DNA from 2 places in the Cytobacillus spartinae genome. Region 1 is predicted to be linked to the other one. Evidence: riboswitches for the same ligand, from Rfam matches in the RefSeq annotation. Region 1 holds a riboswitch; the other holds the start of a gene.

Region 1 (6,008 bases):
ATCCCTGCAACTGCAATCTTATTCTCCTGAAGGAACTTTTCATATAATTCAATGATCGGATCATGTAGATCCACTACTTGAAACTTAGGTTTTTCTTGTGGAGCTTCCTCTCCTACTGGGCAAAATAAATCTCCAATTTGGCAGGCATCTGCGGGGCAAAGTTCAAACCCTTCAGATGTATCCACTTGAACAGCATAGACGAACTTACCACCAACAAACTCACATCTTGTTATGAATGGCTCAGGTGATTGAATATATTCTTGTACAAGCGTAATTCCATCCACCGGTTCTTCAAATGTTGGTCCGTCCACGTATTCTCTTAAGCTATCAATAGAATGAAATAATTGAACTCCTAGGCCCTTTCCAGCTCTATTGTGCTTCGTAATAAAGGATCCTGCCTCCAGCTTTACAGCCGCTTCTAAGATTTGCCCTCTCCCTACTGCAGCAATGGTTTTTGGTGTTCTTATTCCAACTGCGTTTAAAGCCATATATTGATTAACCTTACTGACTTCAAGTCGTAATGCACGACTACCGTTGAAAACCTTTCGATTATTTCTCTCTAACCAAGCCAAAACAGATTCGGTTAACTCTGGTGCGTAGCGATGATTTCTCGTATGTGATGAAGCGCTCATTCGGCTATAAAAAACACCCTGAGGTGGCTCTGATGATAAATCGACAACTCCTTGATCCAAATGCCACTCTTCATATGGAAGACCTAACTCTTCTAATCTATTTGTTAAATGAATGGTCCATTCACTATTTTCATGTAAGACATATATTTTATTCAACGTATTCCCTCATTTCCTACTGTAATTGTTTATTTTTTTGTTTTTGCGTAACTAGTGGCATTACTTTTTTTGAAAAGAGTTCCATTTCCTCCAACTGAGGTGAAAATTGAAGTAATAGTAAATCGACTCCCGCTTCTTCATATGCAATGATTTGTTCGGCAATCTGGTCTGGTGTCCCTATTAAGTTTGGACGTAACCCTCGATTAGAAACAGAATAATCATATAACTTAACTTGCTGTTCTAACTGAGATTTCCCAACAAAATCTTTGTATCCTGCGTAAGCACTCGTCTCTTTTACATCCGTTATTCTAGCAAGCTCTTCTTGTGCTTCCTCTTCCGTGTCTCTACAAATCACGTATGCTGCCATACCAAATGAACGGAAAGGTTTATTTCCTGCTAGCTCCCTTTGTTTTTTCATATCATCAATTTTAACAGCAACTTCCTCGACTGTCCCACCATGCATCACATACGCATCACATTGTTTTGCAATTGCCTTCTTGCCTCGAGGACTCTCTCCTCCCGCGTATAGAATCGGATTAGGACGTTGTACAGGTTTTGGAGATAAATGGGCGTTTTTAATAGAATAATATTTTCCTTCATATGAGAAAGTATCTTCTGTCCAAAGTCCTTTTAGCACGTCGATAAATTCTTCTGTACGATTATATCGCTCGTCATGCTCTGTAAAAATTCCACCATATTGCTTTGCTTCTTCTTCCCACCAAGCAGAGACAACATTTAAAGTGAAGCGACCGTTACTAATATGATCAATATTGGCTGCCATTTTTGCGGTAACAGCAGGGTTATGGAATCCTGGACGAACAGCCGTCATAATTTCAATTTTTTCCGTAACAGCTGCTAGAGCTGCTGCTGTCGACCACGCTTCTAATGAATCTTGCTTAGGCCCTTTAATATCATTTAAGTAAAGCTCAGCAATGAGAGTTGTGTCAAACCCCCAATTTTCAGCAGATTGAATTACGTTCTTCGCATAATCAAATGTAGGTGGCATGTTTTCGTTATCAACATTTCTAAGCCATCCCCCAAAAATCGGTAACCAAAAACCGTATTTCATGTGTATTTCCCCCTTGTGTATTCTAAAACAGTTTCATAAACACAAAAAAACCTCTTCGATAAGAAGAAGTTTTCGCTTCACCTTATCTGTCAGAACGTAATAGCTCTGCTGGAATTAGCACCTTTCTGAAAATCAGTGGTTGCCGGGCATCGTAGGGCCAGTCCCTCCGCCTCTCTTGATAAGAGTTAATATTCAAATAATTAATTCTTAGTAATCCTACTATATAACTCAGGTTTAAGTCAAATATTTATTTCTATGTTACTAACCTATTCATTCTAAACATTCTACATACACAAAAATTTTAACTAACAAGATGGGTATTTGTCCTTTCGAAAACTTAATTTTCTCATACATTATATTAGAGGGAGGTGTTAGTCGAATGTATCATAAAGCGCTTATATTCCTAGCATGTATTCTTGCTGGATTTGCATTGATTTATATTCCAACCAATGCAGTGATTACAGGTGCAGTTGCCTTGCTCTTTGATGTTATAGGAGTCATTGCTATTATAGTTTTTTCCTTCGCTTTACTTTATTACGGTGGGAAGGTCCTTTTTAAAAAGGGATAGTTAAAGTAACTTTGAGTATTCGGGGATTCCTGGATACTCTTTTTACGATGGTTCTATTTATGAAACTATTAGATTTATCAAGAATGAAGCGTATAATAGTAATTATGAATACATATTAGGAGGATAATAAAAAATGAATTTTCCAAATACGAATGACACATTTTCCTTGTTAAAAGAGCTAGTATCTATTCCTAGCCCGTCTGGTAATACAAACGAAGTGATTACATATGTTGAGAACTTTTTATCTGAGTATGGTGTTGAGACTAGACGCAATCGAAAAGGTGGTCTAATTGCAACCTTACCGGGAAAAAATACAGACAAACACCGCATGTTAACTGCACATGTTGATACACTTGGTGCAATGGTTAAAGAGATTAAGTCGAATGGACGACTGAAGTTAGATTTAATTGGTGGATTTAAATACAACTCCATTGAAGGTGAATATTGTCAAATCGAAACAAGTTCTGGAAAGATTTACACAGGGACAATTTTGATGCACCAGACTTCTGTTCACGTATATAAAGATGCTGGCAAAGCAGAAAGAAACCAAGACAACATGGAAGTCAGAATTGATGAGGTAGTGAAAAACGCTGAGGATGTTCGTAATCTTGGAATTGAAGTGGGCGATTTCGTGTCGTTTGATCCAAGAGTCGAAATTACACCAAGTGGTTTTATTAAATCGCGTCACCTAGACGATAAGGCAAGTGTCGCTATACTCCTTCAATTAATCAAAGAGATTAAAACAAATAATGTTGTGCTTCCTTACACAACACACTTTTTAATTTCTAATAACGAAGAGATTGGCTATGGTGGAAACTCAAACATAACACCAGAAACAGTTGAATATTTAGCTGTTGATATGGGCGCTATGGGTGATGGCCAGTCGACTGATGAGTATACTGTTTCCATTTGTGTGAAAGATGCAAGTGGACCTTATCATTATGAGTTAAGGAAAAGATTAGTGAATCTAGCTGAAGAAAACTGCATCGTTTATAAGCTAGATATTTATCCATACTACGGATCAGATGCATCAGCAGCCATTCGCTCGGGACACGATATTGTTCACGGCTTAATTGGACCGGGTATTGATTCCTCTCACGCATTCGAGCGTACGCACCAGTCTTCAATTGATAATACTGGTAAGCTTTTGTATCACTATGTAATGTCAGATATGGTTCTATAAATTTTTATCCTCCTCTTTTTGAGGGGGATTTTTTTAACACTTGAATAATTGTATAATATAGGAAAAAGAAGAGGTGGAAGGTATGATCAAATATCCTGCTGCATTAAAACCTGGTGATACTATTGCTGTCTCAGCCCCTTCCAATGGAGTTGAAGAAGGCGGTCATTTTCTAGTACATAAAGCAAAGAAGCAACTTGAGGAAAAAGGGTTTAACATCATTATTGGTGATACAGTCTGGACACAAGAAAATAGTAGAAGTTGCTCTCCTGAAAAAAGAAGGAATGAACTAATGGATTTTTTTGAGGATCCAAATGTAAAAGCAATCATTCCTATTTGGGGTGGAGAGTTCTTAATGGAAATTCTACCTTATCTAGATTGGGAAAGACTTCAATCACTCCCTTCAAAATGGATTCTCGGATACTCAGACATTAGTACCCTTCTCTTTTCATACACGGTTCTAACTGGTCATGCTTCTGCTCATGGGCCAGCACTTCTAGATATTGCGGCAAAAGACCTTGATCCCCTTACAAATAAGTGGAGCGAGGTACTTGGTTCAGAAGTAGGTTCTACAATCATTCAAACATCAAGTGAACAATATCAATCCTCTTGGGAGCAAGCATTTGCTAACCCTGTTACAGGATTTTATGTAGATACGCCAACAGAATGGAAGGCATTAAAAGAGGAAGCCGCAACTTTCTCAGGCCGTTTTATCGGGGGTTGCATTGACTGCATTATGAATTTAACAGGAACTAAATTTGGAGATTTAGAATCTTTTAATCTGGAGAATGCTAATGATGAAGGATTAATTTTCTACTTTGAAAATGTAGAACTATCCGTTACACAACTCTATCGTGCGCTTTGGCAGCTAAGACAAAACGGGTGGTTTGAAAATGTAAATGGAATTCTAATTGGAAGGCCGGTAACAAAGGAAACCGAAAACACTTACACATACGAGGATGCACTAAGAGATGCATTCGGCGATTTAAATATCCCCGTTATTTATGACACAGACATTGGCCACCTTCCACCTCAGAACATTATTGTTAATGGAGCTTATGGAACGGTAAAGTATGAGGGTGGAAAAGGGGTTATTGAAACTGTGTTTAAATAGAAAGAGAGCTTAGTAGGGTCGTGGATGACGACTCTACTAAGCTTTTTCAAATAATTAAGAGGAAGAATCTTCAGACTTCTCTTGGTTGTTCAACAGGTCAAAATTTCTTAAAGGCTTTGTGAATTTTTTCCCAAATGAAGGATCTGCTACTGCAGAAGGATTTAAAATATCGTCCCCTTCTGGCTTAACACCTTTTTCTACCCACTGCACAAGATCTTCAAAGGCCTGAACCTCTTCTTCTGGCGTAAAATCGCAATGCCCAACAGCCCTAATTGCTCTAGTTACCAATAAATCTTCATTACTATTTTCTTGTGCTCTTTTTGCATGGATTTGTTGCATATGGAAAGGTACAAATAAATCGCCTACGTTATGAAGAGAAATCATCGGAATTTTATGCTTTCCTTCTACCTTAGGTACACCGGTTAAGCCTTTTTGTTTTGTATTAGGGTCAGAAGTAATTCTCAGTACAGCATTGTTTAAAAGTCTCTCATCAGGAGATAAGTTCAAATCATTATCTAATTGGTATACGGAGTCAGTATTGTCTATAACATTACCAGATGCTACTAAGTAGGTTGGGTCAACTGGCATTTGTTGAAACAAGAAGTCTTTATATGAATTAAAAGCAACATCAAATAACGGTCTTTCTCCACCAGTTAAGTTCATTATAACCGTTTTAAAATTTTCACCTGCTACTGTTAATTTTTGACCAATTCCAAGTGAAGAATAAACTTGAGGTAGTATTTTTAATTTATACTCTTCATCATTAAGTATCTTTTGATTCTCTTTCTTTACACCACTTAATGCCTGTGCTACCAACCCATAATCAGTAAAGAAATCGAATAACTCCGTATCCCCTGTCACCCCGCACATTGGTAAAGCACCATCGTAAGCGCTTACATATTGTTCCGATAAAACAGCGGTTATGTGCCCACCCATGGAATGTCCCATTACATAAGTCTTTTTAGGCTTTTTAACTTTACCATTAAAGTAAGATCCTAAGGCGTGGGTGTCTTTGACAGCTTGTGCCACATCATATCCATTTGTACTATAACTTGATGCTGCCCATGCATAACCTTTTTCAAGCAAGTGTTCACGAATGGAAGGGTTACTAACTGTTAATTCTAGACCAGTGCCTCGATATCCATGTGCATACAAAACGAGCTCGCCATTCCAATCCTTAGGTACTTCAATCCGGTATCCGGCACCATTATGTACGCCCCAATACCTATCAGTTTTATAGCCGTCTAGTGCGTCAAATGGAAGTGTAGACTCATCAACATAATAAGCTA
Region 2 (6,008 bases), on a different contig from region 1:
TCAACTCTTCTTTTTAGAATAGTAAAACCATTTATAAATTGAAAAGGAGAGACGAGAAAATGAGTGAACAAAAGAAAAGTTATCGTTTAGAAACATTAGGTGTGCATGGTGGACTAAGTCCTGACCCTACAACAGGTGCGAGAGCAGTCCCAATCTATCAAAATAATGCCTATCAATTTCAAAGTACCGAACATGCTGCGAACCTTTTTGGACTAAAAGAACCTGGTTACATATACACTCGAATTCATAATCCTACAGTAACTGTATTTGAAGAAAGGGTTGCCCTTCTAGAAGGTGGGGTTGGTGCACTTGCAGTATCAAGTGGAATGGCTGCTATCACACTGGCTATTTTAAACATAGCAGAGGCAGGTGATGAGATTGTTACAGCATCTAATCTATATGGAGGTACCTATAACCTTTTCGCAATCACCCTTCCAAAGTACGGAATTAAGGTTAAATTTGTCGATTCAACCGACCCGGAAAACTTTAAGGAAGCAATCACGGAAAAAACAAAAGCAGTTTTTGCTGAGACGATTGGAAACCCTAGTTTACGTGTACTAGATATAGAAAAAGTAGCAGAAATAGCGCACGAGGCAGGAGTGCCTCTGATTATTGACAATACATTTGCAACACCTTATCTTTGTCGACCAATTGAGCACGGGGCAGATATTGTCATCCATTCAGCTACAAAATGGTTGCTAGGAAATGGTACGACACTTGGTGGGGTGATTGTAGACGGTGGGAAATTCGATTGGAATTCACCTAAATTCCCTGGCTTTACTACGCCAGATCCAAGTTATAACAATTTAGTATATAGTGAAGCCCTTGGGCCTGTTGCATACATCATTAAAGCGCGAGTTCAGTTATTGAGAGACCTAGGTCCTTCCTTAAGTCCACAAAATGCGTTCCAATTTACATTGGGGCTAGAGACATTGCATGTAAGAATGAAAGAACATATAGCGAATACTAAAAAAGTTATCGAATATTTAGAAGGACATCCTGCTGTGAACTGGATTTTATACCCTGGACATGAAAAACACCCAGACAAAGAGCTTGCGGAAAAATATTTCCCTAAGGGTGCAGGAGCTGTTGTTGTATTTGGGATTGCAGGTGGAAGAGAAGCAGGGGCAGCTTTAATTAACAACTTAAAGCTATGGGCTCATGTTGCAAATGTCGGGGATGCAAAAAGTTTAATCATCCATCCGGCAAGTACAACTCATCAGCAATTAGACAGTGAGGGTCTAAAGAAGGCTGGAGTGCCTGAAGACTTAATTCGTCTATCCGTCGGTATTGAAAACGTAGAAGATTTAATTGAAGATCTTGAGCAAGCCATTGAGGCCGCTACCGGTTCTGTGTCATTAACCACAAACGTTTAACCAGTTTTTTCTATTTAAATTTTTCTAATAATTATCGTTGACACCCTATTTTATCCGTGATACGATAGCACTCGTGAATAAAACTACTTATTCAATTAACCTATTAACTTAATAAAGACTTTTTTGCTCTTATCAAGAGAGGTGGAGGGAAGTGCCCTATGAAGCCCGGCAACCGTCAATCATACGTTGATTGAAATGGTGCCAATTCACACAAAGCATATGCTTTGGCAGATGAGAGAAAGGACGATAAATATTGTGCCTTTCTGCTTATTTGCAGAAAGGCTTTTATTATTTTTACAAACACCCAAATGGTTACTCTTAGTATAAAAAAAGGGAATAACATGCCTAAGGGAGTTAAAGCTAATAAATAAGTCTTGTTTATATATCTGAGTAGTTTTATCCGAAAAATCGGGTAAAAGGGGTGACAATAGATGATTTCAATTAAAGATGTTAAGAAGATTTATCCTTCCAAAAAGGGGAAAGTAACTGCTGTTGATGAAGTGAATTTAGAAATAACCGAAGGAGAGATCTTCGGAGTAATTGGCTATAGTGGAGCTGGTAAAAGTACACTAATTAGAATGTTGAACGGACTAGAAATTCCTACTGAAGGTTCAGTAACAGTTGCCAATCGGATGGTTTCTAAAATTAGAGGCAGTGAACTAAGAAAAGCTAGACAAGAAATTAGCATGATTTTTCAGCACTTTAATTTACTTTGGTCTAGAACCGTTAGAGAAAATATCGCCTTCCCATTGGAGATTGCTGGGGTTAATAAAACTCAAAGATTAAAAAGAGTCGATGAGCTTATTAAACTCGTAGGACTAGAGGGACGTGAGGATGCCTATCCATCCCAATTAAGTGGTGGTCAAAAGCAAAGGGTAGGGATTGCAAGAGCGATTGCCAATAACCCAAAGGTGTTACTTTGTGATGAAGCAACCTCAGCATTAGATCCACAGACTACTGACTCTATATTGGAGTTACTTGTTGATATTAACAAACAATTAGGATTAACGATTGTCCTTATCACACATGAAATGCATGTCATCAGAAAAATTTGTCACAGAGTAGCCGTAATGGAAAATGCAAGGATTGTTGAATTAGGGCCTGTCCTAGAAGTATTTAAGAACCCTCAGCAAGAAATAACAAAACGCTTTGTACAGCAAGTAACAGAGCCAGAAGAAACGAAAGAAACAGTGGGGCATCTATTAGAACAATATCCGCATGGTAAGGTCGTACAACTTGGGTTTGTAGGAGAAGCAGCAGAACAGCCTCTCATTACTAACTTAATACGTCATTACGATGTGACGGTTAATATCTTGCAAGGGAAAATATCTCAAACGCAAGATGGGTCATATGGAACTTTATTTATTCACTTAGACGGAGAAGAGAGCGAAGTTTCAAAAGCAATTGATTTTATCCATTCCCAGCAAGTTGGAGTGGAGGTGATGACAAATGGTTGATTTCATGGAAAGAATTAAATGGGAAAAATTAATCGTAGCTACACAAGAAACCATTTATATGACATCAATTTCTGTAATTGCCACCTTTATTTTAGGCTTACTGCTAGGATTATTACTCTTTCTAACTGATAAAGGTAACATTTGGGAAAACAAACCGATTAACATCGTCATCGCAGCGATTGTGAATATATTTAGGTCAATTCCATTCATCATTTTAATTGTTTTACTAATTCCTTTTACAAAGTATCTAGTAGGATCGATGCTTGGAGCAAATGCTGCATTACCTGCTTTAATTATCGGAGCAGCTCCATTTTACGCTCGTATGGTTGAAATTGCTTTAAGAGAGATTGATAAAGGTGTCATTGAAGCTTCTCAATCTATGGGCGCAAAGCACAGTCAAATTATTTTTAAAGTTTTAATTCCTGAGTCATTGCCTGCGTTAATATCAGGAATTACCGTTACCGCTATTTCACTGGTTAGTTTTACCGCGATGGCTGGAGTAATTGGTGCAGGGGGATTAGGTCACTTTGCTTACCTTGAGGGCTTCCAACGCAATAATTCATTCGTAACTTTAGTTGCAACAGTATCCATTTTAATCTTAGTTTTTATCATCCAACTTGTTGGAGATTATTTTACAAAAAAAACAGACAAACGATAACAGGAGGAATTTTCACAAATGAAAAAGAAGCTAACAGTATTTATAATTGCACTACTTACATTGGTACTATCTGCTTGTGGCGGTGCTGCTAACGATGATTCAGCAAACGGTGAAGAAGGAAATGTCAAACTAGTTGTAGGCGCATCTGCTGTCCCGCATGCTGAAGTTCTTGAAGAAGCAGCAACATTGCTTAAAGATAAAGGGATTGATTTAGAGGTAGAAGTATTTACAGATTATGTTTTACCAAATATCGCTTTAAGAGATAAAGAAATTGATGCAAACTACTTCCAAACTCCTGGCTACCTTGCTCTACAAATGGAGGAGAATAAAGATTTTGATTTTGTAAGTGTAGGTGAAATTCACCAAGAGCCAATTGGTATCTACTCTAAAGATTTTGACAGTCTTGCTGATCTTCCAGATGGTGCAAAAATTATCATGAGTGATTCTTTTAGTGACCACGGTCGTATTTTACCTATCTTCGAAAAAGCAGGTGTGATTAAGCTTAAAGAAGGCGTTGGTGCTAATGCAAGAGTTGAGGATATTGTTGAAAATCCTAAGAACTTAGATTTCTCAACTCTAATTGAGGCAAGATTATTAGCATCTTCTTTTGAAAGTGGCGAAGGCGATGCTGTAGCGATCAACACGAACTATGCTTTAGAGGGTGGAATTAATATTAAGGAAGATGGAATTGCTTTTGAAGGCAATGATGTTGTTCCAGCTAACCTAATCGTTGTTCGCAGTGAAGACGAAAATCGTGAAGAGATTAAAACTCTAGTTGAGGTTTTAAAATCTGAAGAAATTCAAAACTTCATCCAAGAAAAATACCAAGGTGCAGTTCTTTCTGTACAGTAATAAATGTGTAGGGCGCTGATATTCAGCGCCCTTTTTCATGTTTTTGATGAGAATAGTTTTTTCTATAAATTAACATACTAACGTTGATACTTCACCCAATATGGTGATTTTGAAACCCTATAGATTACCAATGAGCTGTTATACATATATGAGTAATTTCTTAGGGGAAAGTAAATACATTACTTAGACTGGAGATGATCACTATGGAACATCAATTTGAACCAAGGAATTCAACAGAAGAGGCACTTCATGAATATAAAGCAGGATTAGGGACGTTTACACAAAGAATGCCTGAAATTGCTCGCCATTATAATGCTTTTACAGAGGCATGCTTTAAGGAAGGCTCTCTATCCCAAAAAGAAAAACACCTGATTGCCTTAGGTATTAGCATTTTTGCTCAAGATGAGTACTGTATTATTTATCATGTAAAAGGATGCCTAGACCAAGGTGCATCTGAAGAAGAAATTCTCGAGGCTGTAGGTGTTACCGCAGCATTTGGTGGAGGAGCTGCTATGAGCCAGGCAGTTACGTTGGTCCAAGAAGCCGTTCAAGATCTTAATCAACTTAAGCAATAAAGATAAATTTTTTTATGGTTTTTTGTCACGAAAAAAGAGTACTTCCTACGTATTAAGAGCAAATTGGCTGAATAGTAAGAAAAAAAGACTTGAACTTACCGTACGGCGCTTCACTCAAGTAAATAGTCTATTCCTCTCCTTTTTCGACTTTGAGCACTTTTTTTGTAGATGTTAACATAGGGATGTGTTAAAAAAAGTCGCTAAAAGCGATTATAACCGAAAGGAAGGATTCGTTATCAGTCAATTGCAACTGAATTATACGAGTGAAATGGAAAAAGCAATGCACAGTGCTCATGGGGTTGGTTATGCCTTGTATAGTCTTAAACATGAGGTAAGAATGAAAATTGAAGAAAAACGCCAAAGAAACTATATAAAAAGTCAACGAATGATTGCAGATCTTGATCGAAGAGTTCATTCATAATAGCAAAAGTAGAACCGGTGTCAGATGGCACTGGTTTCTTTTATGTATAGAGTGTTCTTTTGAAGGAGGACTGGCCTCTGACAGGAAAATAAAATTAAGGCTTCTGGAGTCAGAAGAAGACCTGACTTCTGACAGGAGAGTAGAAATCCAGGCATCTAGAGTCAGAAGATGGTGTGACTTCTGACAGGGGAGTAGAAATCTAGGCATCTATAGTCAGAAGAAGGTGTGACTTCTGACAGGAGAGTAGAAATCCAGGCAACTAGAGTCAGAAGATGGTGTGATTTCTGACAGGAGAGAAGAAATCCAGGCAACTAGAGTCAGGAGATGGTATGACTTCTGACAGGAGAGTGAAAATCCAGGTCTCTATAGTCAGAAGATGGTATGCCTTCTGACAGGAGAGTGAAAATCCAGGTATCTAGAGTCAGAAGATGGTGTGACTTCTGACAGGAGAGTAAAGATCCAGGCATCTAGATTCAGAAGATGGTGTGACTTCTGACAGGAGAGAAGAAATCCAGGTCTCTAGAGTCAGAAGATGCTCTAACTTCTGACAGGAAGTAAAGGTCCAGAGCTTCCATAGTCAGAAGATGCTCTAACTTCTGACAGGAAGTAAAAATCCAGGGCTTCCATTGTCAGAAGTTGCTCTAACTTCTGACAGGATAGTATAAAATC

What was found. Region 1 has a riboswitch for S-adenosylmethionine ahead of ACFYKX_RS01415 (LLM class flavin-dependent oxidoreductase). Riboswitches for the same ligand answer to the same signal wherever they lie in the genome.
Region 2: another riboswitch for S-adenosylmethionine. It lies ahead of ACFYKX_RS17095 (methionine ABC transporter ATP-binding protein); the one in region 1 lies ahead of ACFYKX_RS01415 (LLM class flavin-dependent oxidoreductase).

The regions. Positions count from the first base shown of each region.
Region 1 covers NZ_JBIACK010000001.1:299,061-305,068, reverse strand. The annotation lists gene ACFYKX_RS01420 (ATP-grasp domain-containing protein) at 1-788, opposite strand, end outside; gene ACFYKX_RS01415 (LLM class flavin-dependent oxidoreductase) at 805-1,857, opposite strand; SAM riboswitch class I at 1,937-2,042, opposite strand; gene ACFYKX_RS01410 (hypothetical protein) at 2,237-2,425, shown strand; gene ACFYKX_RS01405 (M42 family metallopeptidase) at 2,559-3,608, shown strand; gene ACFYKX_RS01400 (S66 family peptidase) at 3,691-4,719, shown strand; gene ACFYKX_RS01395 (hypothetical protein) at 4,774-6,008, opposite strand, start outside.
Region 2 covers NZ_JBIACK010000009.1:70,308-76,315, forward strand. The annotation lists gene ACFYKX_RS17090 (O-acetylhomoserine aminocarboxypropyltransferase/cysteine synthase family protein) at 60-1,376, shown strand; SAM riboswitch class I at 1,503-1,614, shown strand; gene ACFYKX_RS17095 (methionine ABC transporter ATP-binding protein) at 1,808-2,833, shown strand; gene ACFYKX_RS17100 (methionine ABC transporter permease) at 2,826-3,491, shown strand; gene ACFYKX_RS17105 (MetQ/NlpA family ABC transporter substrate-binding protein) at 3,510-4,343, shown strand; gene ACFYKX_RS17110 (carboxymuconolactone decarboxylase family protein) at 4,547-4,918, shown strand; gene ACFYKX_RS17115 (hypothetical protein) at 5,103-5,339, shown strand.